One region of the Thiobacillus sedimenti genome, then DNA from elsewhere that is predicted to be linked to it. Evidence: predicted binding sites of a transcription regulator. Region 1 holds the regulator's gene; each other region holds the start of a gene.
What was found. The regulator sigma-54, encoded in region 1, starts transcription at its own class of promoters, with help from an activator protein. The targets are predictions, from matches to a motif close to TGGCACNNTTCCTGCT.
Positions count from the first base shown of each region.

Region 2: the regulator sigma-54 is predicted to act here: its motif matches at 3,704-3,719, upstream of nirB (nitrite reductase large subunit NirB).
Region 3: the regulator sigma-54 is predicted to act here: its motif matches at 5,098-5,113, upstream of VA613_RS12225 (ANTAR domain-containing response regulator).
Region 4: the regulator sigma-54 is predicted to act here: its motif matches at 2,812-2,827, upstream of VA613_RS01455 (TorF family putative porin).

Region 1 is NZ_CP141769.1:613,809-620,889, forward strand. Features, by position in the region: gene VA613_RS02990 (Gx transporter family protein) at 1-458, opposite strand, end outside; gene VA613_RS02995 (NusG domain II-containing protein) at 439-804, opposite strand; gene rapZ (RNase adapter RapZ) at 801-1,637, opposite strand; gene hprK (HPr(Ser) kinase/phosphatase) at 1,638-2,591, opposite strand; gene VA613_RS03010 (PTS sugar transporter subunit IIA) at 2,608-3,063, opposite strand; gene hpf (ribosome hibernation-promoting factor, HPF/YfiA family) at 3,157-3,492, opposite strand; gene VA613_RS03020 (RNA polymerase factor sigma-54) at 3,649-5,088, opposite strand; gene lptB (LPS export ABC transporter ATP-binding protein) at 5,161-5,883, opposite strand; gene lptA (lipopolysaccharide transport periplasmic protein LptA) at 5,880-6,416, opposite strand; gene lptC (LPS export ABC transporter periplasmic protein LptC) at 6,420-6,992, opposite strand; gene VA613_RS03040 (KdsC family phosphatase) at 7,039-7,081, opposite strand, start outside.
Region 2 is NZ_CP141769.1:2,450,435-2,457,515, reverse strand. Features, by position in the region: gene VA613_RS12285 (AraC family transcriptional regulator) at 1-737, shown strand, start outside; gene VA613_RS12280 (nitrate reductase) at 874-3,555, shown strand; gene nirB (nitrite reductase large subunit NirB) at 3,832-6,252, shown strand; gene nirD (nitrite reductase small subunit NirD) at 6,264-6,596, shown strand; gene VA613_RS12265 (acyloxyacyl hydrolase) at 6,630-7,081, opposite strand, start outside.
Region 3 is NZ_CP141769.1:2,438,471-2,445,551, forward strand. Features, by position in the region: gene VA613_RS12200 (heavy metal translocating P-type ATPase) at 112-2,478, shown strand; gene cueR (Cu(I)-responsive transcriptional regulator) at 2,475-2,882, shown strand; gene VA613_RS12210 (energy transducer TonB) at 2,879-3,604, opposite strand; gene VA613_RS12215 (dienelactone hydrolase family protein) at 3,698-4,507, shown strand; gene VA613_RS12220 (DUF4124 domain-containing protein) at 4,534-4,941, shown strand; gene VA613_RS12225 (ANTAR domain-containing response regulator) at 5,279-5,845, shown strand; gene VA613_RS12230 (CmpA/NrtA family ABC transporter substrate-binding protein) at 6,174-7,081, shown strand, end outside.
Region 4 is NZ_CP141769.1:313,301-320,381, forward strand. Features, by position in the region: gene VA613_RS01440 (VIT1/CCC1 transporter family protein) at 1-880, opposite strand, end outside; gene VA613_RS01445 (YifB family Mg chelatase-like AAA ATPase) at 877-2,364, opposite strand; gene VA613_RS01450 (accessory factor UbiK family protein) at 2,369-2,632, opposite strand; gene VA613_RS01455 (TorF family putative porin) at 2,876-3,682, shown strand; gene glnK (P-II family nitrogen regulator) at 3,751-4,089, shown strand; gene VA613_RS01465 (ammonium transporter) at 4,101-5,618, shown strand; gene VA613_RS01470 (YbhB/YbcL family Raf kinase inhibitor-like protein) at 5,697-6,245, opposite strand; gene VA613_RS01475 (hypothetical protein) at 6,460-6,933, opposite strand; gene VA613_RS01480 (hypothetical protein) at 6,937-7,081, opposite strand, start outside.

The DNA of each region.
Region 1 (7,081 bases):
AGGGCGGCGGCAGCGAATACCGGCATCAGCTTGATCAGCGCGGCGGCGGGCAGCAGCCACGCACCGACCAGCGCGAGCTGGCCGCCGATATGGCCGAAGGCGGCCAGCACCGACAGGCTGACGGGGCCGAAATGGCGGGTCGGCAGATGGCGCGCCAGCGCCAGCACCGACAGGCTCGCCAGCGCGCCGCAGAGCGACAGCCAGAACCCCGGTGCGAACAGGCTGCCGAGCAGCAGTCCGCCCGCGAGCACACGCAGTCCGGACACCCACGCGGCCGCCCGCCAGCCGTGCTGGAGCAGCACCAGCAGGATGACGATGTTGGCGAGCCCCGGCTTCACGCCCGGAATCGGGCTCGGCAGTGCGGCCTCGGCGAGCGTCAGGCCGATCGCGAGCGCCGCCAGCCGCGCGATGCGGCGGTCGTCGTCGGTGATCGGCAGGTCAATAGCCGAGCGTGTCATAGGCGACGGCGCGGCCGCGGATTTCGAGGCTGACCTGGTTGGGCAGGCAGAGGGCCGCCTGGCCGGCCTGCGTGAGCCAGCCCTGCTTGACGCAGAGCTGGCGGGGCGAGGGGTCGCGTGCGATGCGTGCGCGACCCGGCCTGATCTCGATCTCGGTGGTGCCGAGCGGGCCCTGGACGGCATAGGTCCGGGCGCGCGTCAGCGACGCCGTCTCGATGACCTTGCCGGCCGCGCGGATGACGACGGTGTCGCCGTGCGCGCCGCCCCAGCCCCACACCGCCAGCGTGACGACGACGCCGGCGCCGGCCAGCAGCACGCCCACGTCGCCGGCACGCAGGTCCATCATGACAGCTCGCGGTGCCGAACCAGCACCTGTTCGCGTTCGCGGAAGGCCGCCGCCAGCGTCTCCGCGAAATAGACGCTGCGGTGCTGGCCGCCGGTGCAGCCGATCGCGACCGTCAGGTAGGCGCGATGGTCGCGGATGAAGCACGGCAGCCAGTTTTCGACGAAGCCGCGGATATCCGCCAGCAGCGCCATCGCGTTGGGGCTGGCCTCGATGTAGTCCTTCACCGGCTGGTCGCGCCCGGTGAGCGGGCGCAGCTCGGCGACGTAGTGCGGATTCGGCAGGCAGCGCACGTCGAACACCAGATCGGCGTCGAGCGGAATGCCGTGCTTGAAGCCGAACGACTCGAACAGCAGCGTGATGCGCGAGCGATCGAGGCCGATCAGGTCCTTGATCCACAGGCGCAGCGCCGACGCGGACAGGTCGCTGGTGTCGATGCGGTGGCCCAGCGAGGCGATGTCGGCGAGGGTTTCGCGCTCGAGCTGGATGGCCTCCTGCAGCGAGACGGTATCGCTCGACAGCGGGTGGCGTCGGCGCGTTTCGGAAAAGCGCTGGACCAGCGTCAGCGTCTTGGCCTCGAGGAAGATGACCCGCAGGTCGGCGCCTTGCGCACGGAGGGTGTCGACGATCTGCGGCAGCTGGCTGAAACTCGCACCGCTGCGCGCATCGATCGCGATGGCGAGGCGATCGTGCCCTTCGTGCCGCAGATGGTCGACCAGCGGCTGCAGCATCGCCAGCGGCAGGTTGTCGACGCAGTAATAACCGACGTCCTCGAGCACCGCGATCGCGATGCTCTTGCCCGACCCCGACAGGCCCGAAACCAGGACGATCTGCATTCAATCCCCCCCGTCGATGGCGGCCTGCTGGCGCTTGATGAACTGCTCGACCGGATTGATGCCGCGGCTCTTCAGGATGTGGTTGCGCACGGCGACCTCGACCAGCACCGCGAGGTTGCGGCCGGCCGCAACGGGAATCCGCACCTTGGGGATGGCGACGCCGAGGATGTTCTCCGTCGACGCCACCATGTCGAGCCGATTGAGACCGACTTCCCCGATCTCCTGCGGATGCACCAGCTCGACGATCAGCTTGAGGTTCTTCTGCCGCTTCACGGCCGTCTCGCCGAACAGGAAGCGGATGTTGAGGATGCCGAGGCCGCGGACCTCGAGAAAGTCGCGCAGCAGCGTTGGACAGTTGCCCTCCAGCGTTTCCGGCGCGACATGCTTGAGTTCGACGACGTCGTCGGCCACCAGCCGGTGGCCGCGGGTGATGAGCTCGAGGGCCAGTTCGCTCTTGCCGACGCCGGCGTCGCCCTTGACCAGCACGCCCTGCCCCAGCACCTCGAGGAAGACGCCGTGCTGCGAGGTGGTTTCGGCGAGGCGCTGCGTCAGGTAATGGCCCAGGAAGGACATCAGGATCGGGCTGGCGAGGGACGACGTGAAGAGGGGCGTGCCGGTGCGCTCGGCCGCTTCGCGCAGCGGCGGCGGCACCGCCTCGCCGTTCGAAACGACGATGGCCGCAAGATCGTTCGAGAACAGGTGGTCGATGGCCTCCTGCAGGCCCGTCGCGGAGAGACCGCGCAGGTAGTCCATCTCGGCGCAGCCGAGCACCTGCACCCGGTTGGGATGGACGAAATTCAGGTGGCCGATGAGGGCGAGCGTGGGCTTCTGGATGGTTTCCGACGACAGCGTGCGACCGCCGCCGGTGCGGCCGGCGAGCCATTGCAGGCCGACCTGTTCCGCCATGTCGCGGAACAGCGTCTCGACCGACACGTGGCTCAGCAGTTCGTCCATGCGCCGGCCCGTGCGCTCAACTCGACCAGGAATCGAGCAGCGTCAGCAACGCCGAGGGGCTGTCCGCGTCCAGCATTCGGGCGCGCATTCCCGCGTCGCCGAACAAGTGGGCGAGTTCGCCGAGGATCTGCAGGTGCTGTTCGTTGGCATCCTTGGGAACCAGCAGGATGAAGCAGAGCGTCACCGGCTGGTTGTCCGGGGCATCGAATTCGAGCGGCGTCTTGAGCCGGTAGAAGGCGCCGCATGCGTCCTTCAGGCCCTTGATGCGCCCGTGCGGGATCGCGATGCCGTGGCCGAGCGCGGTCGATCCGAGGCGTTCGCGTTCGAAGAGGCTGGTGAAGATGTCGGCGGCCTTGAGGCCGCGGGTCTGGGCGAACAGGTCCGCCGCGTGTTCGAACAGCTTCTTCTTGCTGGTGAAGCTGATATCCAGCAAGGTCGTGTCGGGAGCGATGAGAGGGGCGATTAGGTTCATGCCTGTGCGCGGCCGGGGAAGGGGGAGTCCGGCTGCTGCGGATTATACGCCCGAAGGCCGGCGAGGGGCCTTCGGGGGCCGGGTGCGCGGCCGTCAGGCGGGCGTTTCCGAGGGCCGATGCTTCAGCCCGCCGCCCTCCTGATGGACGTCGGAGGTCTTCTCCTTGTGCCGGACGATCTGGCGATCCAGCTTGTCGGCGAGCAGATCGATCGCGGCATACATGTTGCCGTCCTCGCTGTGGGCATGAAAGTCATGCCCTTTGACGTGCAGGTTGGCTTCGACCCTGTGCACCAGCTTTTCCACCTGCATGATCACGCTGACATTGATGACGTGGTCGAAGTGGCGCTTGACACGGTCAAGCTTGTCGGCCACGTACCCGCGGATGGCCGGGGTCACGTCCAGATGATGGCCGGAAATCGTCAAATTCATAGCGCCTCCTTGGTCTGCATGGAAGAACCGGAAGGCGATCCACGATCGGGCTTCCGGGGGCGATCGAACACGCCCGATTTGATTGTGGGACGAAAGCGCGGTGCGTTCAAGCGCATTCCCGGCAGCCGGACGCGACGGCCGGAAACGCCAGCCGGATCACAGCGCCCGGCGCATGTTGGCGGGCGGAATCTGCAGCGACTCGCGGTATTTGGCGACCGTGCGGCGCGCCACCACGATGCCCTGCTGCCCGAGCACCTCGGCGAGCTGGCCGTCGGACAGCGGCTTCCTGGCATTCTCGGCCGCAACCAGCTGCTTGATCAGGGCGCGGATGGCCGTCGACGAACAGGCGCCGCCACTGTCGGTGGCGACGTGGCTGCCGAAGAAATATTTCAGTTCGTACAGGCCGCGCGGCGTCATCATGTATTTCTGCGTGGTGACGCGGGAGATGGTCGACTCGTGCAAGTCGACGGCTTCGGCGATTTCGCGCAGCACCAGCGGGCGCATCGCGACCTCGCCGTGCTCGAAGAACTGCTTCTGGCGGTCGACGATGGCCTGGGAGACGCGCAGGATCGTGTCGAAGCGCTGCTGCACGTTCTTGATCAGCCAGCGCGCCTCCTGCAGCTGGCTGGCAAGCTGGCTGCCGCCGGCTTCACGGTGGCGGGCCAGGATGTCGGCATAGACGCGATTGACGCGCAGCTTGGGCATGGCGTCGGCGTTGAGGCTGGCGATCCACATGCCCTTGACCTTGCGCACGTAGACATCGGGGATGACGTAGTGCGTCTCGTCGCGCCCGAAGGCCGTGCCGGGCCGCGGGTTGAGCGACAGGATCAGCGCGCGCGCGGTGCGCAGGGTGGCGTCGTCGATGCCGAGCATCTTCTTCAGCTTCCCCACGTCGCGGGCCGCGAGCAGATCCAGGTAATGCGTCGTCAGCCGCATCGCCGCGTCGCGCGCCGGCGTGTCCGCGGGCAGGGCGCGCAGCTGGAGCGTCAGGCACTCGGCCAGGCTGCGCGCGCCGACGCCGGTCGGGTCCATGTTCTGCAGGTGCTTGAGCGCCGTCTCGAGTTCCTCGGGTTCGAGGTCCTCGATCTCGCCCGTGAGGCTGGCGGCGATGTCCTCCAGCGGCTGGGTCAGGAAGCCCGCCTCGTCCAGGTCGTCGATCAGCGCGGCGACCAGGGTGCGGTCGCGCAGCGTGAGCGGGCTGACGATCAGCTGGTTGAACAGGTGCTCGCGGAGGGTCGCGCCGGAGATGGCGCCGTGGGCGAAATCGCTGTCTTCCTCGTCGCCGCTCGCGGCGCTGTAGTCGTTCCAGTCGGCCTCGTCGAGGGCCGTGGAGGGCTCGCCTTCCGGATGGTCGGGCTGGGCCGCCTCCGTCGTGCCCTGACCTTCGGCCTCGCCCGCAGCGGCGCCCGCCTCGTCCGGCGTCGCATAGGCGGACTCATCCTCGTCCTCGCGCTCGAGGAGGGGATTGTCCTGCAGCATCTGCTCGAGTTCCTGGTTGAGTTCCAGCGTCGACAGCTGCAGCAGTCGGATCGACTGCTGCAGCTGGGGCGTCAGCGTGAGATGTTGCCCAAGCTTGAGTTGAAGACTGTGTTTCATGAAACTTGACTACGGCAAGAAGCATGCCGACTTGAGCCAAGTTTAGCGCGATTCGATTTCCGGGGGGCGGAATCAGAGGCGGAAATTTTCGCCGAGGTACACCCTGCGGGCGTTGTCGTCCTGAATGATCACCTCGGGCGTCCCCGCGATCAGCACCCGACCTTCGCTGATGATGTAGGCACGGTTGCAGATGCCGAGCGTTTCGCGCACGTTGTGGTCGGTGATCAGCACGCCGATGTCGCGCTCGACGAGGAAATGCACGAGCTTCTGGATGTCGAGGACGGCGATCGGGTCGACGCCGGCAAACGGTTCGTCGAGCAGGATGAAGCGCGGGTTGATCGCCAGCGCGCGCGCGATTTCCACGCGCCGGCGCTCGCCGCCGGAGAGGCTGACGGCGGAGGCCTCGCGCAGGTGGGCGATATGCAGGTCCTCCAGCAGGTTCTCGAGATGCTCCTCGCGTTCGGCCTTGCCGTAGGGCTTCAGTTCGAGAATGGCGCGGATGTTTTCCTCCACCGTCATCTTGCGGAAGATCGACGGCTCCTGCGGCAGGTAGGAGAGGCCCAGCCGGGCGCGCTGATGGATCGGCATGTGGGTGAGGTCGTGCGAATCCATCTGGACCGTGCCGCCGTCGGCCGCGACCAGTCCGACCACCATGTAGAAGCAGGTGGTCTTGCCGGCACCGTTGGGCCCGAGCAGGCCGACGACCTCGCCGCTCTTGACCTCGAACGACACGTCGTGGACGACGGTGCGCTTGCCGTACGTCTTGCGCAGGCCCTGGGCGATGATCTCGCTCATGGCTTCGCGGGCGGCTGGGGCGCAGTACGCGGCTTCGGACGGATGACGGCGCGCACCCGTCCGCTCGGCGTCTTCGCGCCGGGCTGGCCGACGACCTTGTAGAACTCGGTGTTGGCGTTGTACGAAATCTGGGCACCGCGCAGTTCGTCGCCGCCGCGCCGCAGCATGGCCTGCCCGATCAGTTCGAGCTGGCTGGTTGCGCCGTCATAGTCGATGCGGTCGGCGAAGCCCTCGATGTATTCGTCGCGGCCGTCCATCTTCTGGCGGAATGCCACCGGACGGCCGGTGGCGCTAACCTTGTCGAGTCCGTCCGCGGTCTGGGTCACCTGCACCCGGTCGGCGCGCAGCAGCATCGTCCCCTGGCTCAACACCACGTTGCCCTGGTAGACGCTGACCTTGTGGATGTCGTCGAGGGTGACGGTGTCGGCCTCGAGGTTCACCGGCTTGTCGCGGTCGGCCTTCTCGGCATGGGCGGCACTCGCCATCAGGCCGGCGAACAGGGCCGCGCAGAGGCGTGTTCTGGATCGTTTCATGGGTCAGCCTTTCCCGGAAATGTAGCGGGCATGCACCCGCCCTGTCAGTCTGAGGACGCGTTGCCTGGCGTCGTATGCCATCGCGCTCGCGCGCAGATCGAGCGTGTCGTCGTGAATCTCGACCGGCCCGGGCGAGCGCAGCTCATCGCGGTCGGGATAAACGAGCAGCCGCGCCGAGCGCAGCGTCATGCGCGACTGCCCGGGGCGGGCGGCACGCTCCACCTGCACGTCGCCGCGCAGCTCGACCTCGTTGCCGTCCGGCGATACGGTCGCCTCGCGGGACACCGCGGTGACGTCGCCCGACTGTTCATCCAGCTGGACGAAGCGCGGCGATTCCAGCTCGGTGCGCTTGCTGTTTGCGTAATGGCGCAGCCGTTTGGCCGACAGGCGATAGTGCGGCTTGCCGGTCGCGTCGGTGCGCATGGCGTCGAAATTCTCCATGATGCCCTCGGGATCGCTGCGAGTCGGTGCATTGCCGTTGCCCGGCGTCTCCACCAGGCGGTCGATCCAGAAGCTCAGGATGCCCAGCAGCAGCAGGATGGCCAGCGGCAGCCACAGCGTTCCGCGCGAGATCATGCCGTCCCCGGCCGGGGCGCAGCTGCTGCGCGTCGTGTGCGACCGGTCATTTCAGATACGGCGCCAGCGCCGCGTCGAGCGTCCCCTGC
Region 2 (7,081 bases), 1.2 Mb from region 1:
GACGCGAGGCGGCCTCGCCGGCGCCGGCGACCGAGCTGCTGCCGCCGCCGCCCTGGCCAGACATCCTGCGGGTGCGGCACGGCGGCGACGGCGCGCGGACGCGCATCGTCTGCGGCTTCGTGCAGTGCGACGAACTGCTGTTCCACCCGCTGCTGCGCCACCTGCCCGCTCTGATGCACGCCGGGCCGCGGCGCAACCCGGATGCCGAGTGGCTCGCCAGCACGATCCGCCACACCGCACAGGAGGCCTGCGGCGCGGACCCCGGGGCGCGCTCGATGCTGCCGCGGCTGACGGAACTGATGTTCGTCGAAATCCTGCGCCGCCACATGCAGGCGCTCGCCGCCGACGAAGTCGGCTGGTTCGCCGCGGCGAACGATCCGATCGTGGGCAGCGCCTTGAAGTGCCTCCACCGGGCGCCGCTGGACGACTGGAGCGTGGCGCGCCTGGCACGCCAGGTCGGTGTGTCACGCACGGCGCTGGGCGGGCGCTTCAGGCATTTCCTCGCGATGCCGCCGATGCGCTACCTGACCTCGTGGCGGCTACACCTCGCCGCGCAGCGCCTGAAGACGACGGATGCGCCGCTGAAGGGCATTGCCGACGAGACGGGCTACGAATCCGAAGCCGCCTTCAGCCGGGCCTTCAAGCGCCATTTCGGCGTCGCGCCGGCGGAGTGGCGGCGGCGACAGGGGCAAGCCGACACGGCGCTCCCCGGCGGAGGCGCCGGCACCACTTTGTAGCGGGCCGGGCCGGACGCGCACCGCAAGCGGGCGCGCCGCGCGCGCGGCGCCGCCGGAAATTCGCGCAAGTGACTGAAACAAAAGAAGAGTGTGGCGCTGGCACGTGCCCTGCTGGCAGACCGGGCAAGGAGTCCTCATGTCTGTCGTTACGTCTGTCTGCTGTTACTGCGGCACCGGTTGCGGGGTGCTGATCGAGGCCGAGTCCGGGAAGATCACCGGCGTGCGCGGCGACCCGGCGCATCCGGCCAACCGCGGCCGCCTGTGCACCAAGGGCGCGACGCTGCATCTGGCCGCCGCCGCCTCGGGGCGAGCGCGGGTCCCGGAACTGCGCCGCGACAAGGGCGCGCCGCGCGAGCGGGTCGACTGGGAGACGGCCCTCGACCATGCGGCCGACCGGTTCCGTCGCATCATCCGCGAACACGGCCCGGACGCCGTCGCGTTCTACATTTCCGGCCAGCTGACCACCGAGGCGTATTACGTCTTCAACAAGCTCGCCAAGGGCCTGATCGGCACCAACAACGTCGACACCAATTCGCGCCTGTGCATGTCGTCTGCCGTGGCCGGCTACAAGGCCACGCTGGGGGCCGATGCGCCGCCCGGCTGCTACGACGATATCGAATCCGCCGGCACCCTCTTCGTCGCCGGCTCCAACCCGGCGTATGCCCATCCCATCCTGTTCCGTCGCATCGAGGACGCGCGCCGCGCCAATCCTGACCTCAGGCTGATCGTGGTCGATCCGCGACGTACCGACACCGCGGCGGAGGCCGACCTGCATCTGGCGATCCTGCCCGGCACCGACGTCGCGCTCTATCACGCCATGCTCAACGTGATGCTGTGGGAGGAGTGGATCGATCGCGCGTTCATCGCCGCGCACACCGACGGCTGGGCGGCGCTGCGCGATCGGGTGCGCGACTACACGCCGGAGAAGGTGGCGCCGATCTGTGGCGTGCCGGTGGCCGACATCGTGCAGGCCGCGCGCTGGTTCGCGCAGGGGCCGACGCTTTCGCTGTACTGCCAGGGACTCAACCAGTCGAGCTGCGGGGTCGACAAGAATGCCGCGCTGATCAACCTCCATCTGGCCACCGGACAGATCGGCAGGCCCGGCGCCGCGCCGCTGTCGCTCACCGGTCAGCCGAACGCCATGGGCGGGCGGGAAGTGGGCGGCATGGCCAACCTGCTGTCGGCCCATCGCGACCTGGATAACCCTGCACACCGCGCCGAGGTGGCGCGCCTGTGGGGCGTGGAAGCGGTTCCGGAGCGGCCCGGCCGGACCGCCGTCGAGCTGTTCGAGGCGGTCCGGCGCGGCGAGATCAAGGCGGTCTGGATCGCCTGCACCAATCCCGCGCAGTCGCTGCCCGACCAGAACCGCGTGCACGAGGCGCTGCAGGCCGCAGAGTGCGTGGTGCTGCAGGATGCCTACGCGGACACCGAGACCGCCGCCTACGCCGACGTGCTGCTGCCGGCTTCGACCTGGGGCGAGACCGACGGCACCATGACCAATTCCGAGCGGCGCATCGCGCGCGTGCGCGCCGCCGTGCCGCCGCCGGGCGAGGCGCGCGCCGACTGGGCGATCGCCACGGCCTTCGCGCGGCGTCTCGACCCGGCGCGCGGGCCGCGGCTGTTTCCCTATGCGACGGCCGAAGCCGTGTTCAACGAGCACCGCGAGACGACGCGCGGGCGCGATCTCGACATCACGGGGCTGTCCTGGGAAATGCTCGATTCCGGGCCGCAGCAATGGCCGTTCCCCGCCGGCGCTGCGGCGGGGCAGGTGCGTCTGTATGGCGACGGCGTCTATCCGACCGGCAGCGGCCGTGCGCGCTTCCACGCCGCGCCGTATCGCCAGGTGGCCGAGCCGATCGACGCGCGCTATCCCCTGCACCTCAACACCGGCCGGATGCGCGACCAGTGGCACGCGATGAGCCGCACCGGACGCGTAGCGCGATTGTTCGCCCACGTCGACGCGCCGCGGCTGGCCATGAATCCGAGCGACCTGGAACGGCGGCGCCTGAAGGACGGCGACCTGGTCCGCGTGAAGAGCCGCCGCGGCGAGGTCGTGGTGGCGGCGGAAGCGAGCGAGGCCATCCGGCCGGGGCAGTGCTTCCTGCCGATGCACTGGGGCGCACGCTTCATGGGCGGTCACGGCGTCAACGCACTGACGCTGCCGCTCTTCGATCCCGCTTCGAAGCAGCCCGAACTCAAGCACGCGGCGGTCCAGGTGGCCAGGGCGGACCTGCCCTGGCGCATGGCGGCGCTTGCAGCCGGAGACGGGACCACGCTGCTCGACGCCGTGCAGCCGCTGCTGCGGGCGTGCGATTACGCGGCGGCAGGATTGGCCGGGCGCGAGCGCGACGTGCTGACGCTGCGGCTGGCGCATTCGGAACCCTTGCCCGAAGCGCTGCTGGCGGCGTTCGATGCCGCCCTCGGGCTCGACGACCCGCTTGCCGTGATGCGCTACCAGGACCGCAAGCGCGGCGTCGCCAAGCGGGTGCGCGTCGAACAGGGCAAGGTGGTCGCCGCCCGCCTCACGGGGGAGACCGCGGCCTTCGCGTGGCTGCGCGACGCCGTCGTCGAAGGCGTCGAGGCCGCCTCCCTGCGCGCGTGGATGCTGGCGCCGGTGGCCCGCCCGCCGGCGGGCGGCGGCGGGCGGGGACGCATCGTGTGCAATTGCCTCGACGTCGGCGAGGCCGACATCGTTGCGGCGATCGCGGCCGGAGCCGACCTTGCCGCGCTGCAATCCGCGCTCAAGTGCGGAACCGAATGCGGCTCGTGCGTGCCGGAGCTGAAGCGCCTCGTCGCCGCCAGGCGGGCGGCGGCGTGACCGGCCCGCGACCCGCACGGGGGGCGGCGCAAACCGGTGCATGCCGCCGCCCGCTGCACCGTGGTGGTGCGGCACGGTGGCGGAGGACCGGCGGGCGGGCGCCCTGATGCCCCGTCAGATCCAGGGCGGTCCCCCCGACTCGTCCCGGTGGCATGACGCTTGCTCGGGATGGGGCAAGCAGGCCGAATGCAACGGCGTATCTCGGTCATCACTTTCGAATCCTCTGCCTGGAGTGGTGAAATGGACATGAGTATGCCAATGGGGCGCGGTCCCAGGATGAAGCTCGTCATGGTCGGCAACGGCATGGCCGGCGTTCGCACGCTGGAAGAGCTGCTGAAGCTCGCCCCCGATCTTTACGACATCACGGTGTTCGGCGCCGAGCCGCATCCCAACTACAACCGCATCCTGCTGTCGCCGGTGCTGGCGGGAGAGCAGACCGTCGACGACATCGTGCTGAATCCGCTCGACTGGTACCGCGAGCACGGCATCACGCTGCACCTCGGCAAGAAGGTCGTGCAGATCGACCGCGCCGCGCGCCGGGTCGAAGCCGACGACGGCACGCGCGCGGCGTACGATCGCCTGCTGCTCGCGACCGGGTCCGACCCCTTCATCCTGCCGGTGCCCGGCGCCGACCTCGAAGGCGTGATCGGTTTCCGCGACATCGCCGATGTCGAGGCGATGATCCGCGCGTCGACCCAGCACCGCCACGCCGTCGTCATCGGCGGCGGCTTGCTGGGGCTGGAAGCCGCCAACGGCCTGATGAAGCGCGGCATGGACGTGACCGTGGTGCACCTCGGGCCGTGGCTGATGGAGCGCCAGCTCGACGAGCCGGCCGCGCGCCTGCTGCAGCAGAGCCTCGAGGAGAAGGGGTTGCGGTTCCTGCTGCAGAAGCAGACCACCGAGCTGGTCGCTGGACCAGGAGGGCGCGTCGCGGCGGTCCGCTTCAAGGAGGGCGAGGCCATCCCGGCGGACCTCGTGGTAATGGCGGTCGGCATCCGCCCCAGCACGGCGCTCGCCGAATCGGCCGGCCTGCACTGCAGCCGCGGCATCGTGGTGAACGACACGATGCAGACCTTCGATCCGCGCATCTATGCCATCGGCGAATGCGCCGCGCACCGCGGCGTCGCCTACGGGCTGGTCGCGCCGCTGTTCGAGCAGGCCAAGGTGTGCGCCAACCACCTGGCGCTGCATGGCATCGGCCGCTACCAGGGCTCGGTCACCTCGACCAAGCTGAAGGTGACGGGGATCGACCTGTTTTCGGCCGGCGACTTCGCCGGCGGCGAGGGCACCGAGGCCATCCTCTATTCCGACCCGATCGGCGGCGTCTACAAGAAGCTCGTCCTCAAGGACAACAAGCTGGTCGGCGGCGTGATGGTCGGCGATACCGTCGACGGCGCCTGGTATTTCTCCCTGCTGCGCGACGGCAGGGACGTGTCCGAACTGCGCGACCACCTGATGTTCGGCCAGGACCACTGCGGCAACCTCGGCCACCAGGGGATCAACAAGGCCGCGGCGATGACCGACGACATGGAGGTATGCGGCTGCAACGGCGTCTGCAAGGGCGACATCGTCAAGGCGATCCGCGAGAAGGGGCTGTTCACGCTGGAGGACGTGAGGAAGCACACCAAGGCGTCGTCGTCGTGCGGCTCCTGCACCGGGCTGGTCGAGCAGATCCTCGCGGCCACGGCGGGGGGCGACTATTCGCCGGCACCGAAGACGAAAGCGATGTGCGGCTGCACCGAGCATACCCACGAGGCGGTGCGCGCGGCGATCGTCGACAACAGGCTGCTGACGATCCCGCAGGTCATGCAGTTCATGGAATGGCGCACCCCGGACGGCTGCGCGTCGTGCCGGCCGGCGCTCAACTACTACCTGATCTCGAGCTGGCCCGGCGAGGCGGAAGACGATCCGCAGGCGCGCTTCATCAACGAGCGCGCCCACGCCAACATCCAGCGCGACGGCAGCTACTCGGTGGTACCGCGGATGTGGGGCGGGCAGACCACGCCGGCCGAGCTGCGCCGCATCGCCGAGGTCGCCGAGAAGTACGCGATCCCGACCGTCAAGATCACCGGCGGCCAGCGCATCGACCTGCTTGGGGTGAAGAAGGCGGACCTGCCCAAGGTATGGGCGGACCTCGACATGCCGTCGGGTCATGCCTACGGCAAGGCATTGCGCACGGTGAAGACCTGCGTCGGATCCGAGTGGTGCCGCTTCGGTACGCAGGACTCGACGCGCATGGGGATCGACCTGGAGAAGGTGTTCTTCAAGATGTGGGCGCCGCACAAGGTCAAGCTCGCCGTGTCCGGCTGCCCGCGCAACTGTGCCGAAGTCGCGATCAAGGACGTCGGCATCATCGGCGTCGACTCCGGCTGGGAGATCTACGTCGGCGGCAACGGCGGCATCAAGACCGAGGTCGCGCAATTCCTGGTCAAGGTGAAGACGCCTGACGAGGTGATCGAGCATGCCGGCGCCTTCCTGCAGCTCTACCGCGAGGAGGCGCGCTACCTCGACCGCACGGTGCATTACCTCGAGCGCGTCGGCCTCGACTACGTGAAGCAGAAGGTCGTCGACGACGCCGACGGCCGCCGTGCCTTGTACGAGCGGCTGCTGTTCGCGCTTTCCGTCGAGCGCGACCCCTGGGTCGAGCGCGCCGCGGAGGGCAAGCTCAGGCACGAATTCGAAACCGTCAGCGCATGAAGGAAATCACGATGAACAACTGGATCGACATCCTGGATGTCAGCGACATTCCACGCCAGGGGGCCCGGGTCGTGCGTCACGGCATGGTCGACGTCGCCGTCTTCCGTACCGCCGACGACGCGGTGTTCGCGCTGGAGGACCGCTGCCCGCACAAGGGCGGGCCACTGTCGCAGGGCATCGTGCACGGCCGCAGGGTGGCCTGCCCGATGCACAACTGGAACGTCGCACTCGATACCGGCTGCGCGCTCGCGCCCGACGAAGGCTGCGCGCGGGCGTTGCCGGTCCGGGTCGAGGCCGGGCGCGTGTGGCTCGACGTCGGCGCCATCGAAGCGGCCGCCGCCTGAGCCTGTCCGCCGGGTGGTGCGGGGTCCGGCGCGCTAAAAGCGCGCGCCGAGCACGACCTGCACGAGATCGAGGCCGTCGTTCGGCTTCTCGATGTCGGCGTTGGAGTAATGCGAGTACTGCAGGCCGAGAAAGCCTCGCCCCGTCAGCTCGGCGCCGAAGCCGACATGCTCGGAGAACTGGAAGTCGGTGGAAAAGCCCTTGCCGCCGAGGCGGTCGCGGCTGAACAGCGCGACGCCCAGTCCGCCTTCGACGTAGGGGCGGATGCGGCCCTCGCCGTGGGCGAGGTGCAGGCGGGCGATCGCGCCGCCCAGGTTCAGGGTGTCGGGCCCGGCCTGGGAGCCGGTGTAGCGCAGGTGGCTCAGCTCCAGCTCGGGGCGGACGTCGGCCCTCCAGCGGCCCCAGGTGTCCGTCCAGACCGGCGCGAACCGCAGGCTCAGGCCGGCGCGCTCGTAATCGCCGTCGGCGCCCGCGATCACGGTGAATT
Region 3 (7,081 bases), 1.2 Mb from region 1:
CGGCCCGTCCACGCGGCCGTGAACTCGCCGCGCGGCGCTTGTCTCACCTCTTGACCTTCCCATAATGGCAAGGTTTACGGTGCAAGCCATCGCATCGACAAGGAGCCCGCCATGACCGCCCCCCTTTCCATCGGCATCGAAGGCATGACCTGCGCGAGCTGCGCGGCGCGGGTCGAGAAAGTGCTCAGGCAGGTGCCCGGCGTCACCGAGGCCAGCGTGAACCTGGCGACCGAAACCGCCACGGTCGAGGGCGACGCCGATCCGAACGCCGTGCGCCAGGCCATCGAGAAGGCCGGCTTCAGCGTGCCCGCCGAATCGTGCAGCCTCGACATCAGCGGCATGACCTGCGCAAGCTGTTCCGCACGGGTCGAAAAGGCGCTCGCCAAGGTGCCGGGCGTGCTCGACGCCAGCGTCAATCTCGCGACCGAGCGCGCCACGGTGACGCTGGCCCGCGGCACCCCGGCGGCCGCGCTCATCGCCGCCGTCGAGCGCGCGGGCTACGGCGCGGCCTTCCCGCTGCCGACCGGTGAAGCCGCGCCGGCTCCCCGACCCACCCTGCCCGACTGGTGGCCGGTCGCGCTCGCGATGGCGCTGTCGCTGCCGCTGATCGCGCCGATGCTCGCCGGCCTCGCCGGCGCCCACTGGATGCTGCCAGGCTGGCTGCAGCTCGCGCTCGCGACGCCGGTGCAGTTCTGGCTCGGCGCACGCTTCTACCGCGCCGGCTGGAAGGCGCTGATCGCCGGCAGCGGCAACATGGACCTCCTGGTCGCGGTCGGCACCAGCGCGGCGTACGGGCTGTCCGTCTATCTCCTGCTGACGCGCGCCGATCCTGCGCACCTCTATTTCGAGGCGTCGGCGGTCGTGATCAGCCTGGTCCTGCTCGGCAAGTGGCTGGAGGCGCGCGCCAAGCGCCAGACCACCGAGGCCATCCGGGCGCTGCAGGCGCTGCGCCCGCTCACCGCGCGGGTGCGCCACGACGGCGTCGACCGCGATCTGCCGATCGACGCGATCCGCGTCGGCGACGTCGTGGTGATCCGCCCCGGCGAACGCGTGCCGGTCGACGCCGAAGTGCTCGAGGGCGCGAGCCAGGTCGACGAGTCGCTGCTCACCGGCGAGTCGCTGCCGGTCGAGAAGCAGCCAGGCGATGCCCTGACCGGCGGCGCGATCAACGCGCACGGCGTGCTGGTGGCGCGCACCACCGCGGTGGGCACCGAGACGACGCTCGCCCGCATCATCCGCCTGGTCGAGAACGCCCAGGCGGCCAAGGCGCCGATCCAGCGCCTGGTCGACCGCGTGAGCGCGGTCTTCGTGCCCGTGGTGATGGCGATCGCGCTCCTCACCTTCCTCGGCTGGTGGGCCGCGAGCGGCGACACCGAGCGCGCCATCCTCAACGCCGTCGCCGTGCTCGTGATCGCCTGCCCCTGCGCGCTCGGGCTCGCCACGCCCACCGCGATCATGGCGGGCACCGGCGTTGCCGCGCGCCACGGCATCCTGATCAAGGACGCGGAAGCGCTGGAGCTGGCGCACCGGATCGGCACCGTCGTGTTCGACAAGACCGGCACGCTCACCGACGGCACGCCGCATGTCGCCGCCTGCGTCGCGGCACCGGGCCACGACCGCGCCGAGGTGCTCGCGCTCGCGGCGGGGCTGCAGGCGGGCAGCGAGCATCCGCTGGCGCGCGCCGTGCTGGCCGAGGCCACCGCCGCCGGCATCGCGCCGGTGGCCGCACGCGCACAAGAGGCATTGCCGGGACGCGGCATCGCGGGTGACGTGGCGGGCGGGACCGTGTGGCTCGGCAACCGCCGGCTGATGGACGAGAACGCCGTCGACACCGCAGAACTCGAAACGCAGGCCGCCGACCTGGAGGCCGCCGGCCGCACCGTGTCGTGGCTCGCCCGCGCGCGCGATCGCCGCGCCCTCGGCCTGCTCGCCTTCGGCGACGCGGTGAAGCCGACCGCCGGCCAGGCCGTCGCCAAGCTCACGGCGCACGGTGTCGCGACGGTCATGCTGACCGGCGACAACCGCGGCGCCGCGCAGACCGCTGCGGCGGCGCTCGGCATCGACCGCGTGCTGGCCGAGGTACTGCCGGGCGACAAGGCGGCGCACGTCGGGGCCCTGAAGGCCGAGGGCGCGACGGTGGCGATGGTCGGCGACGGCATCAACGACGCGCCGGCGCTGGCCGCGGCCGACGTCGGCATTGCCATGTCCTCCGGCAGCGACGTCGCGATGCACACCGCCGGCATCACGCTGATGCGCGGCGATCCCGCGCTGGTGGCCGATGCGATCGACATCTCGAAGCGCACCTACGCGAAGATCCGCCAGAACCTGTTCTGGGCCTTCGTCTACAACGTCGTCGGCATCCCGCTGGCGGCGCTGGGCTTCCTGAACCCGGTGATCGCCGGCGGCGCGATGGCCTTCTCCAGCGTCAGCGTCGTCACCAACGCGCTGACGCTCAAGCGCTGGCGGCCGGCCGCATGAACATCGGCGAAGCCGCCCGCGCCAGCGGCGTGTCGGCCAAGATGATCCGGCACTACGAAAGCATCGGCCTGATCCGCGCGAGCCGGCGCACGCTCGCCGGCTACCGGCAGTATGGCGAGCGCGACGTCCACCTGCTGCGCTTCATCCGCCGGGCGCGCGACCTCGGCTTCGCGCTCGAGTCGATCCGCCAGCTCGTCTCACTGTGGGACGACCCGGCGCGCGCCAGCGCCGACGTCAAGCGCCTCGCCGACGCGCACATCGCCGACCTCGACGCCCGCATCGCGGCGCTGAGCGAAATGCGCACCACGCTGGTCGCGCTTGCACAAGCCTGCCGCGGCGACCACCGTCCCGACTGCCCCATCCTGCAGGGCCTCGCCGCACCGCCCGCGTCCACGGGACGCTAGCGCCCTTCCCAGTCGTACTTGACCTCGATCAACACGAGGGCGCGGACCGGGCGGCCATTCTTCTGCGCCGGGCTGAAGCGCGCGTCGCGGAACGCCTTGACCGCGGAATCGTCGAACACGCCGGGCGGATTGGCGCTGACGACGTCGACGTCGCTGACGCGGCCATCCGCCTCCAGCTTCAGCTGCAGCCTGAGCGTCCCGGACAGCCGCTGGCGATCGGCCGCGTCCGGGTAGTCCGGCCGGATCTCGCGCAGCGCGCGCGGCTGCACGTCGAGATCGCGCGCACGGTAATAGGTGAGGTCGACCGAACTGGTGAGCGTCGCAGACGGCGCCGCCGCCGGTGCGGCGGCGACCGGGGCGGGCGCGACAGCCGGTGCAGACGGTGCCGCGGGTGCCGCCGCGACCGGCGGCGCCGGCGCGACCGGCACGGCGGAAGGAACCGGACTCGGCGCGAGTCGAACCTCCGGCTTGAGTGCCGGCGGCTGCGGCGCGGGCAGGACGCTGGGCTCCCGTTCGTGCGGCAGGGGGGACCGCGCGCGTGCCGCGGCCACGTGCGGCACCAGCCGCACCTCGATGACCGGCTCGTCCGGGGCGCCGCCGGCCGGCGGCGCGACCTGCACCAGCGCGATCAGGGCGACATGCAGGCCGAGTGAAATCCAGAGGGCCGCCAGCGGACGCCGCAACTGCGCCGGAATGGTCGGTTCATCGAAGCGTGCAGTCACGGTCGAGCGTGCCGCGGAGAAACGGTTCCACCGTCATGGCAAACCGCCTGCGCAAGCCTAGAATAGGCAGCGAACAACCCCAAGGAGAAGGCCATGAAAAGACTCGTCATCGCGGGCGCCATCTTAGCATCGACGCTGGCGGCGCCGGCGCTCGCAGCGGACGTCGCACTGACCAAGACGACCGTGCGCGCGGCCGACGGCACCGAGGTGCCGGTCGAGGTCGCCACACCCGAGGGAAAGGGCCCCTTCCCGCCGGTGCTCTTCATCCACGCCAAGCGCGGCTACGAGGGCGACGAGCGCGCCCACGTGCGCGAGCTCGCGGCGCAGGGCTTTCTGGTCGTCGCACCGGACTGGCAGAGTGGCCGCTTCATCGAGCGCTGGCCCTCCGCACACAACCCCGATACCGAGATGGACGTCGAAGCCGGCCTCGACTACCTGAAGTCGCTCCCCAACGCCTGCAAGCAGCCGGTCGGCATCGTCGGCCTGTCGCGCGGCCCGTATTACGCGATCCGGCTGGCGGCCAAGCGCGGTGCCGAGATTGCCGCCATCGTGAGCTACTACGGCCACATGCAGAATCCCAACGCGCCGGAGCCGGATCAGCTGTTCCGCGTCGCGCCGGAGGTGATGCAGATCACGACGCCGATTCTTTATCTTATCGGCGACGCCGACTACGAGCTGCGCCGGATGAACGGCGGCCGCGCCTTCTACGCGCTGTGGGAGCGCGGCGTGCCGGTCGAGTGGCAGGAATACCCGATGGCGCGGCGCGCCTTCGATTTCCGCCCCGACCAGACGCCGGAAGAGAAGATCGCCACCCGCCACGCGCGCGAGCGGGCGAAGGCCTGGCTGGTGAAATGGATGAAGCTGGCACCCGACATGCGCTGTCCGGACGGCCGCCGCGCGTGACCAGGCGCGCGCGCCGCGGCGGCGCGATGAGCCGCGCCCGCGCCCTGCTGCTCGTCGCATTCGCATGGCAGGCCGGCCATGCCGCCCCCCTGTACAAGTGGCTCGACGGGTCGGGGCACGTGACCTATTCCTCGCTGCCGCCGCCCCCCGGCACGGTGGCCAAGGAAATGCGCGTGCCGCCGCCGCCCCGCGCGGAAGACGCGCGGCAGGCGGCGGAACAGGCGAAGAAGGCCGACGCGCTGGTCCGCGAACTCGAGGCGCGGCGCCGCGAGCAGGAAGCCGAGGAAGCGCGGCTGCGGGCACTGCGCCTGCCGCCCGCGCCCGTCGTGATCGAGAAGCCCGTGTACGTGCCGCAGCCGGTCTACTACCCGCCGGTGCGCGTTCGGCCGCATCCCCGCCATCCGGACAAGCCGCCCGTTCGCAGGCCGCGCTGAGCCGGGCGGGGAGGCCGGCTTCGACGACCATACGCCACACGGGGCGCCCCTTTTTGAGACGTTTTGCGCCGGCATGCACCACAAGATTTCAGCGCAGCGGCCGACGTCATTCGGGCGACGCCGTGCAAGTGCCTGATTATCCATCGTTATGAAAGCTGGCACGCCGCGTGCTCCATGCGAAGTGAGTCCCCAGACCGAAAGGCCGGGTTGCTCCACCCGTAAAGGGTAGGCCGTGGGTGTCAAGCCGACTTGTCGGCAACAACCCGCTCAGGCAGTCTCCTCCGAACTTGCGGCCTCTCCGGAGGCCGCTTTTTTTGCCGGCATCGAATCGAGCGCTATGCGTGTACTGATCGTCGAAAACCATCCCGAACGGCTTGCCATGCTGGTGCCTGCCCTGGAAACGGCGGGCTGCATCGTCGCGGCCACGCTGAACTCCGCACGCAGCCTGGAGGCGCAGGTCCAGTCGCTGCGCCCGGACGTCGTGATCATCGCGCAGGATTCGCCCGACCGCGACACGCTCGAGCACATCTGCGTGGCCAACCAGGACTGCCCGCGCCCGATCGTCATGTTCACTGGCGACGGCAGCCCGGAGTCGATCCGCGCCGCCACCCAGGCCGGCGTGACCTCGTATGTGGTCGACGGGCTCGACCCGGCGCGCATCCGGCCGATCCTCGACGTCGCCGTATCACGCTTCGAGGCGTTCCAGGCGCTGCACGACCAGCTGGAACAGACGCGGCTCGAACTGTCGGAGCGCAAGCTGATCGACCAGGCCAAGGCGCTGCTGATCAGGCAGACCGGCGCATCGGAGCCGGAGGTCTATCGCGAGATGCGGCGTGCCGCGATGGATCGCGGTCTCAAGCTGGCGGACATTGCACGGCAGCTCCTGCAAAAACCCCTGGCGTGAGTCCCCCTGATTGGTGCACGCCACCGGAAGCATGCACCGAGCCGGGGCACGAATCCGCGTCATGCAAGGCCCCACGATCCGTCCGGTTTCCTGGAAACCCAAGCGACACAAGGTGCTGAGGAAGCTGGCACAGCGGTTGCTAAACCTCAGCTGAACAGTCGCAACGATGTGGCTTTCAGCGTGACCGTCAGATCATTCAACACCGGACAAAGGCGTCCGCCCTGAAGGCGACGCCTTTTTCATTCATGCCCTCTGGGCATTGGGAGAACATACCGTGAGCGACATCCCGAACAAGCCCCTCGTACAGGACCCGGGCAAGCGTGACTTCATGAAAAAGACCACCGGGCTTTCCGTCGCGGCCGCCCTCATGGCCATGGTGCCGCCCGGCGTGCGCAGCGGCGCCTGGGCCGCCGGCTCCGATGCCCCGGAGAAACCCAACCTCACCGTCGGCTTCATCCCGCTGACGGACTGCGCCAGCGTGGTGATGGCCTCGATCAAGGGCTTCGACAGGAAATACGGCCTCACCCTCACGCCCAGCAAGGAAGCCTCGTGGGCGGCCGTGCGCGACAAGCTGGTGAACGGCGAGCTCGACGCCGCGCACGCGCTGTACGGCCTGATCTACGGCGTGCAGATGGGCATCGGCGGGCCGAAGAAGGACATGGCGGTGCTCGCCACGATCAACAACAACGGCCAGGCGATCTCGCTGTCGAACCAGCTGAAGGCCAAGGGCGTGACCGACGGCGCCTCGCTTGCCAAGCTGGTCGCCGCCGAACCCAAGGAATACACCTTCGCCCAGACCTTCCCCACCGGCACCCACGCGATGTGGCTCTATTACTGGCTCGCGGCCTACGGCATCAATCCCTTCACCCAGGCCAAGGTGATCACCGTGCCGCCGCCGCAGATGGTCGCGAACATGCGCGTCGACAACATGGACGGCTTCTGCGTCGGCGAGCCGTGGAACGCGCGCGCGATCCGCGACCACGTCGGCTTCACCGCCGTGACCTCGCAGGACATCTGGAAGGACCACCCGGAAAAGGTGCTCGGCACCACCGCCGAATTCGTGCAGCGCTATCCCAACACCGCGCGTGCAATGGTCGCGGCGATCCTCGATGCGTCGAAGTACATCGACACGATGAGCAACCGCTCCGAGGTCGCGAAGATCATCTCGGCGAAATCCTACGTCAACACCGACTTCGACTCGATCGAGGACCGCATGCTCGGCCAGTATGACAACGG
Region 4 (7,081 bases), 300 kb from region 1:
TCAGCACGATCGATGCGGCGAGCGCGTGGGCGGACTCGACCAGGAAAGGCAGCAGCGGCAGGGCGGCGCCGGCGGTGAAGGCCGAGAAGGACGAGATCGCCGCCACCCAGGGCGAGCCGAGTTCGTCGGGGTTGAGGCCGAGCTCCTCGCGTGCCAGCGTGTCGAGCGCGCGCTCCGGGTCCTGCATCAGGGTATCGGCGAGGCGCCGCGCCTCCGCCGGGTCCATGCCCTTGGCAGCGTAGATCAGCGCCAGTTCGGCCGCCTCTTCCTGCGGGTACTCGGCGAGCTCGTCGCGCTCGAGGCCGATCTGGTATTCGAACATCTCGCGCTGCGAGCGCACCGACACGTATTCGCCCGAGGCCATCGAGAAGGCGCCCGCCAGCAGGCCGGCGACGCCGGTCAGGAGGATGACCGAGGGCTCGGGCGCCGCGCCGGCGACGCCGTAGATCAGCGCGGCGTTCGAGACCAGGCCGTCGTTGATGCCGAACACGCCGGCGCGCAGCGCGTTGCCCGCGGTGCCGCTCTGATGGCGCTTGCCGATCTGGTCGACGCGGGTCGGCATCGGATGCGGCGGATTCTGCGTGTAGAGCACCATGCCGCGTACCTTCATGGCCGCCAAGACACCGCGCATCGCGCGCGGCTTGAACAGCCGGGTCAGCCTGCCGACGATGCGCGTCCGCAGGTCGGGGCGGTAGGTCCCAGGCAGCGGTCCGCCGCCCTGGCGGATCGTGCCGAGCCAGATTTCCGCCTGCGCGTCGGCCGCCTGCGCGAGCTCGGTGAACAGCGCTTCGCGCGCGGTGCCGCGCTCGCAGTCCGCCACCACGCGGTAGAGCCAGGCCGAACGCTTTTCTTCCTGCCAGGATGCGTAAGCCGAACTCATGCCTGCCTCCGGTACTGGATGGCCTCGGCAAGATGGACCGGCGCGATGGCATCGCTGGCCGCGAGGTCGGCGACCGTGCGCGCGAGCCGGAGCACGCGGTGATAGGCGCGAGCCGACAGGTTCAGCCGCGCGATCGCCTGCTTGAGCAGCGCTTCGCCGGCGGCATCGAGGCCGCAGAAGCGTTCGATGTCACGGGTGCCGAGCGCGGCATTCGGCTTGCCCTGCCGCTGGATCTGCCGGTCGCGCGCCGCCTGCACGCGGGCACGGATGGCGGCGCTGGGCTCGCCCGGCGCCGCCTGCAGCAGTTCGTCCTCGGTCAGCGCCGGCACGCCGACCTGGATGTCGATGCGGTCGAGCAGCGGTCCCGAAATGCGCGCGCGGTAGCGCGCGATCTGGTCCGGCGTGTCGCGGCAGGCCTGGGTGGGGTGGCCGAGATAGCCGCAGGGGCAGGGGTTCATCGCTGCGACGAGCTGGAAGCGCGCCGGGAAGTCGGCCTGCCGGGCCGCGCGCGAGATCGTGATGTGGCCCGTCTCGAGCGGCTCGCGCAGCACCTCCAGTACCTGCCGCGGGAATTCGGGCAGCTCGTCGAGGAACAGCACGCCATGGTGCGCGAGCGAGATCTCGCCGGGGCGCGGCGTGTTGCCGCCGCCGACCAGCGCCACGGCCGAGGCGGTGTGATGCGGGGCGCGAAACGGACGGCGGCGCCAGTGCTCCTGGCGGAAGCCGCCGTTGAGCGAGGCGACCGCCGCCGCCTCCAGCGCTTCGGCCTCATCCATCTCCGGGAGGATGCCGGGGAAGCGCGCGGCGAGCATCGACTTGCCGGTGCCGGGCGGGCCCGCCAGCAGCACCGAATGACCACCCGCCGCGGCGACCTCGAGCGCGCGCTTGGTGGCGCTCTGGCCCTTGACGTCGGCGAAGTCCGGGTAGTCGGGCACGGGATCCGCTGCGCGCGCCGTGGGTGCGGCAAGCGGCGCCTGGCCCGCGAGCCAGCCGCACACCTCGAGCAGGCTGGTCGCGCCGAACACGTCGACGCCGCTCGCCAGGACGGCTTCGCCGGCCGATTCGACCGGCAGCACCAGCTGGCGGCCCGCGGCGCGGGTGGCCAGGGCCATCGCCAGCGCGCCGCGCACCGGGCGCAGTCCGCCGGTCAGCGCGAGTTCGCCCGCGAATTCCGCCTGCTTGAAACGATCGGCCGGGATCTGGCCCGACGCGGCCAGGATCGCCAGGGCGATGGGAAGATCGAAGCGGCCGGATTCCTTCGGCAGATCGGCCGGTGCCAGGTTGACCGTGATGCGGCGCGCCGGGAACTCGAAGCGGGCGTTCTGGATCGCTGCGCGGACGCGGTCGCGCGCCTCCTTCACTTCGGTTTCCGGCAGGCCGACCAAGGTGAAGGCAGGCAGGCCGTTGGCGAGGTGCGCCTCGACGACGACCTCGGGCGCATGCATGCCGTTCAGGGCCCGGCTGGTGACGACGGCGACGGCCACGGACCTATTCGGCGTCGCGCTGCTGCTTTTCCAGTTCGGCGACGCGCGCTTCCAGCTGCGCGAGCTTCTCGCGCGTGCGCGCAAGGACCTCGGTCTGTACGTCGAATTCCTCGCGGTTCACCAGGTCGAGCTTGCCGAGCATCGAGGTGAGGCCGGCCTTGAGGTTCTGTTCGATGTCGCGGGCGGGCGACTGCTTCAGCACCTCGCCCAGCTTGCCGACGAGTTCATTGACGAATGCGGGCGTGGGAAATTTCGTGTTCGGGTTCATGACGGCCTCCATTGAGAGCGGAGTGTAGCAAGCCACGGCGCGATGGAGGGGCCCGCGACGGACGCGCCGGGCACAAAGACCGTGCATGCGGATTCCGCAACGCACCAGCAGGGTGCGAACGCCGGCCGATCGCTGCGCATGAGATTTGTAACCCCATGTTTTATAGTGACAAAGTGAGCTGGCATGCCACGTGCTGAACGACGGGTGCGATTTTGCGCACCCTCATTCGCTCAGGAGAAATTCATGAAAAAAACTGCACACGCTTGGGTTCTGGCCGGTCTGGTGGGCATGCCCACCTTCGCGATCGCGGACGAGCCGGCTTCGCCGCACACCCTGACCGCCAACGTCGGCCTCACCAGCAACTACGTGTTCCGCGGTATCTCGCAGACCCAGGGCGAACCGGCCATTCAGGGCGGGCTCGACTATTCCCACGCGAGCGGCTTCTACCTCGGTACCTGGGGCTCCAATGTCGGCTGGCTGACCGACTTCCAGGGCTACAAGAGCGGCAGCATGGAGCTCGACATCTACGGCGGCTACCGCAACGCCATCGGCCCCGTCAGCTATGACGTTGGCGCGATCCGCTACATGTACCCGGGCAGCAAGAACAATACCGATCCGGCAAACACCACGCTCCCCGGTGCCTGGACTTCGGAAGCTTATGCTTCCGTGGGCTGGAAGTGGTTCACCGCCAAGTATTCCTACTACCTGAGCGATTCGGTGTTCGGCGTCGGGCCGAATGCCAATGGCTCCGGCTACCTCGATCTTTCCGCCAGCCTGCCCGTCGCCGACACCGGCCTGACCCTGGGCGCGCATTGGGGTTCTTTCAACTTCAAGAACGACACGACGTATTCGCCTGCCGTTACACCGGACTACAAGGACTGGAAGGTCAGCGCGACCTATGACCTGGGCAAGCTGGCGAAGCAGACGTCCGGCATGAACCTGGGCGTCGCGTACAGCGACACCGACGCCGAGAAGGCATTCTGGCACGACGCGAGTGGCCGTTATCTGGGCAAGGCCACCACCACCGTCTGGATTTCCAAGACGTTTTGATCAACTGACCGATCGGAGCGGTGCAAACGCCCGCTCCTTTTTCCCTTGTCCAAGTTCTGGGAGCTGACATGAAATTCGTAACGGCAATCATCAAGCCGTTCAAGCTGGACGAAGTGCGCGAGGCCTTGTCGGCCATCGGCGTCACCGGCCTGACGGTCACGGAAGTGAAGGGATTCGGGCGGCAGAAGGGCCACACCGAGCTGTATCGCGGCGCGGAATACGTGGTCGACTTCCTGCCCAAAGTGAAGATCGAAGTGGCCATCAAGGCCGAGTTGCTGGAGCGCGTGATCGAGGCGATCGAGAAGGCGGCCAACACCGGCAAGATCGGCGACGGCAAGATTTTTGTCAGCAGCCTGGAACAGGTCGTGCGCATCCGCACGGGCGAATCCGGCCCCGACGCCCTCTGAGGAGCCTGAACATGAAAAAGCTATTTGCTTCGCTGGGCTTGATGTTGGCCCTGCTGTCACCCCAGTTCGCGCTGGCGGACGACGCTGCGGCGCCGGCGCCCGCCGCATCCGTTTCGGCGCCGGCCGAGCAGGCTGCGCCTGCAGCGGCCGTCTCACCCGCTGCGGCTGCAGCCCCCGCTGCTGCGGTCGTCGCCGCGCCGGCCCCCACCCCCAACAAGGGCGACACGGCCTGGATGCTGCTGGCGACGATCCTCGTCATCATGATGTCGATTCCCGGGCTCGCGCTGTTCTACGGCGGCCTGGTGCGCAGCAAGAACATGCTGTCGGTGCTGATGCAGGTGTTCTCGATCTTCGCGCTGATCACGGTGCTGTGGGCGGTCTACGGCTACTCGCTGGCCTTCACCCAGGGCAACGCGTTCTTCGGCGGCTTCGACCGGCTGTTCCTGAAGGGAATCTTCAACCCGGTGGACGGCAGCGTCGCGAACGCCGCGACCTTCAGCAAGGGCGTGGTGATCCCGGAATTCGCCTTCGTCGCGTTCCAGGCGACCTTCGCGGCCATCACCGTCGCGCTGATCGTCGGTTCGTTCGCCGAGCGGATGAAGTTCTCCGCGGTGATGCTGTTCTCCGTCCTGTGGTTCACCTTCGCCTACATTCCGATGGCGCACATGGTCTGGTTCTGGCCGGGTCCGGACGCCTACACCGACGCCAAGGCGGCCGAGGCGGCCACCGCGACGGCCGGCTGGCTGTTCCAGAAAGGTGCGCTCGACTTCGCCGGCGGCACGGTCGTGCACATCAACGCCGCGATCGCCGGCCTGGTCGGCGCCCTCGTGATCGGCAAGCGCGTCGGCTACGGCAAGGAAGCGATGACGCCGCACAGCCTGACCATGACCATGATCGGCGCCTCGCTGCTGTGGGTGGGCTGGTTCGGCTTCAACGCCGGCTCCGCGCTGGAAGCGGGCGGCACCGCGGCGCTGGCCTTCATCAACACCCTCAACGCGACGGCGGCCGCGGCGCTGACGTGGACCTTTGCCGAGTGGCTGCTGAAGGGCAAGCCCTCGATGCTGGGTGCGGCTTCCGGTGCGGTGGCGGGCCTCGTCGCCATCACCCCGGCCTGCGGCTGGGTCGGCGTGGGCGGTGCGCTGGCCATCGGTGCGCTGGCGGGCGTGGTCTGCCTGTGGGGCGTGACCGGCCTGAAGAAGCTGCTGGGCGCGGACGACGCGCTGGACGTCTTCGGCGTGCACGGCATCGGCGGCATCCTCGGCGCGCTGCTGACCGGCGTGTTCAACACCTGGAAGCTGGGCGGCACCGGCATCGTCGACTACGTCAACAACACGATCGTCGACACGCAGATCGCGTCGCAGGTGTGGATCCAGGCGCAGGCGGTGTTGACCGCGCTGGTCTGGTCGGGCGTCGTGGCCTTCGTCTGCTACAAGGTGGTCGACCTCACGATCGGCCTGCGCGTCAGCGAAGAGCAGGAACGCGAAGGGCTGGACACCAACCAGCACGGCGAGCGCGCCTACTCGATGTAAGTCTTCCGTTCTCCTTGGAAGCCGGGGCGCCCTGCAGGGCGCCTTTTTTTTCCATGCCGGAACCGGGCGCGATCCCGGCTAGCGTTGCTTCCTGTAATAGCCGACGAGTTCCGCGTGGCCGAGGACGTGGCCGTGCATCGCCCGTTCCAGCGCGGCCTTGGTCGGCGGCTGCAGCGCCGGCAGCACCGTGTCGAGTGCGTAGAGCTTGTGCACGTAACGGTGCCGGCCGATCGGCGGGCAGGGGCCGCCGTAGCCGGTGCGCTTCCAGTCGTTGAGGCCTTCGCGCGTTCCGGGCGGCAATTCGGAGACGCCCGCCGGGAGCCCCATGGCGTCAGGCGGGAGGTTGTAGAGCACCCAGTGCACCCAGGTGATTTTCGGCGCGGCCGGGTCGGGCGCATCGGGATCGTCGACGATCAGCGCCAGGCTCTTCGTGCCTGCAGGCAGGCCCGACCACGCCAGCGGCGGCGACTGGTCGCGCCCGTCGCAGGTGTTCAGGGCGGGGATGTCGGCATGATGGCCGAAGGCGCTCGAGCTGAGTTCCATCGCGGGGCTCCTGTCCGTGGCGCACGCGAGGCCGGCTGCCAGGGCGAGGCTCAGCGCAGCCCGTGCGCGTGTCGCTTTCTGCATCGTGAATGGCTCCATTCGCCCTTCACTATAGGGTTTGATCGGGCAAAAAAGAGGCATACCCCCAACATACATTTTCTACCGTCATACGCTGTCAGATTTGCCTCTTCCGCACCCCCATCTACGGAATATTTCGTTCGACAAGTTCTGATCGTATTTACGTTCGAAGCACAAAAAAAAGCCACCTGGTGGGTGGCTCGGCATCAAGCTTTATATCTCAGTTCACATTTTGACGAATAAAGATCGCCTGCTGAACCTTGCTAAAAACGTCTTGATACACTTGTGGGTCTTCAATCGGTTGATCATGCGCGCCGCGCATGCCATAACCACTAGATGTCTGGGTAGAGTTCACGAAATTTAGGCGAACCTTTGTGCGCCCCGGGACGATTTCTTCTACAAAGGCCGTTGCCTGTACGTCCTTCATTACTTGGCCGACAAATGGAACGAAGCTTTGTTGAGTCGGGCTTTTGGCACTAATGAGGCCGGTTTCGAGATTGGCATTTCCCACCACGTAGCCCAAGTCTTGGAACACGGATAGCGTTGATGCGAAAGCCACTTTCTTCGTCGTTTCGAATTCTTTCGCTTGGATGGCCTGTAGCTCAAGCGGAGATTTCGTTGTTTGCGGCGCCATTGCGCAGCCGCCCGTAAACAGAAGCGACGCGATCAACGGAAATGCTAGATATTTTCTCATGGCTTAGAAGGAGGTCGCGTTATACGTAAAGTCAGTGACAGCGGAGTCTTTAAATTTAATAATTATGGTGAGCGTTCGTTGCGTTCGAGACGTTGCTCCACTTGCCCGGGTTGTCGAGCCTATTCCAGCCGCGCCGACATTGCCTGTC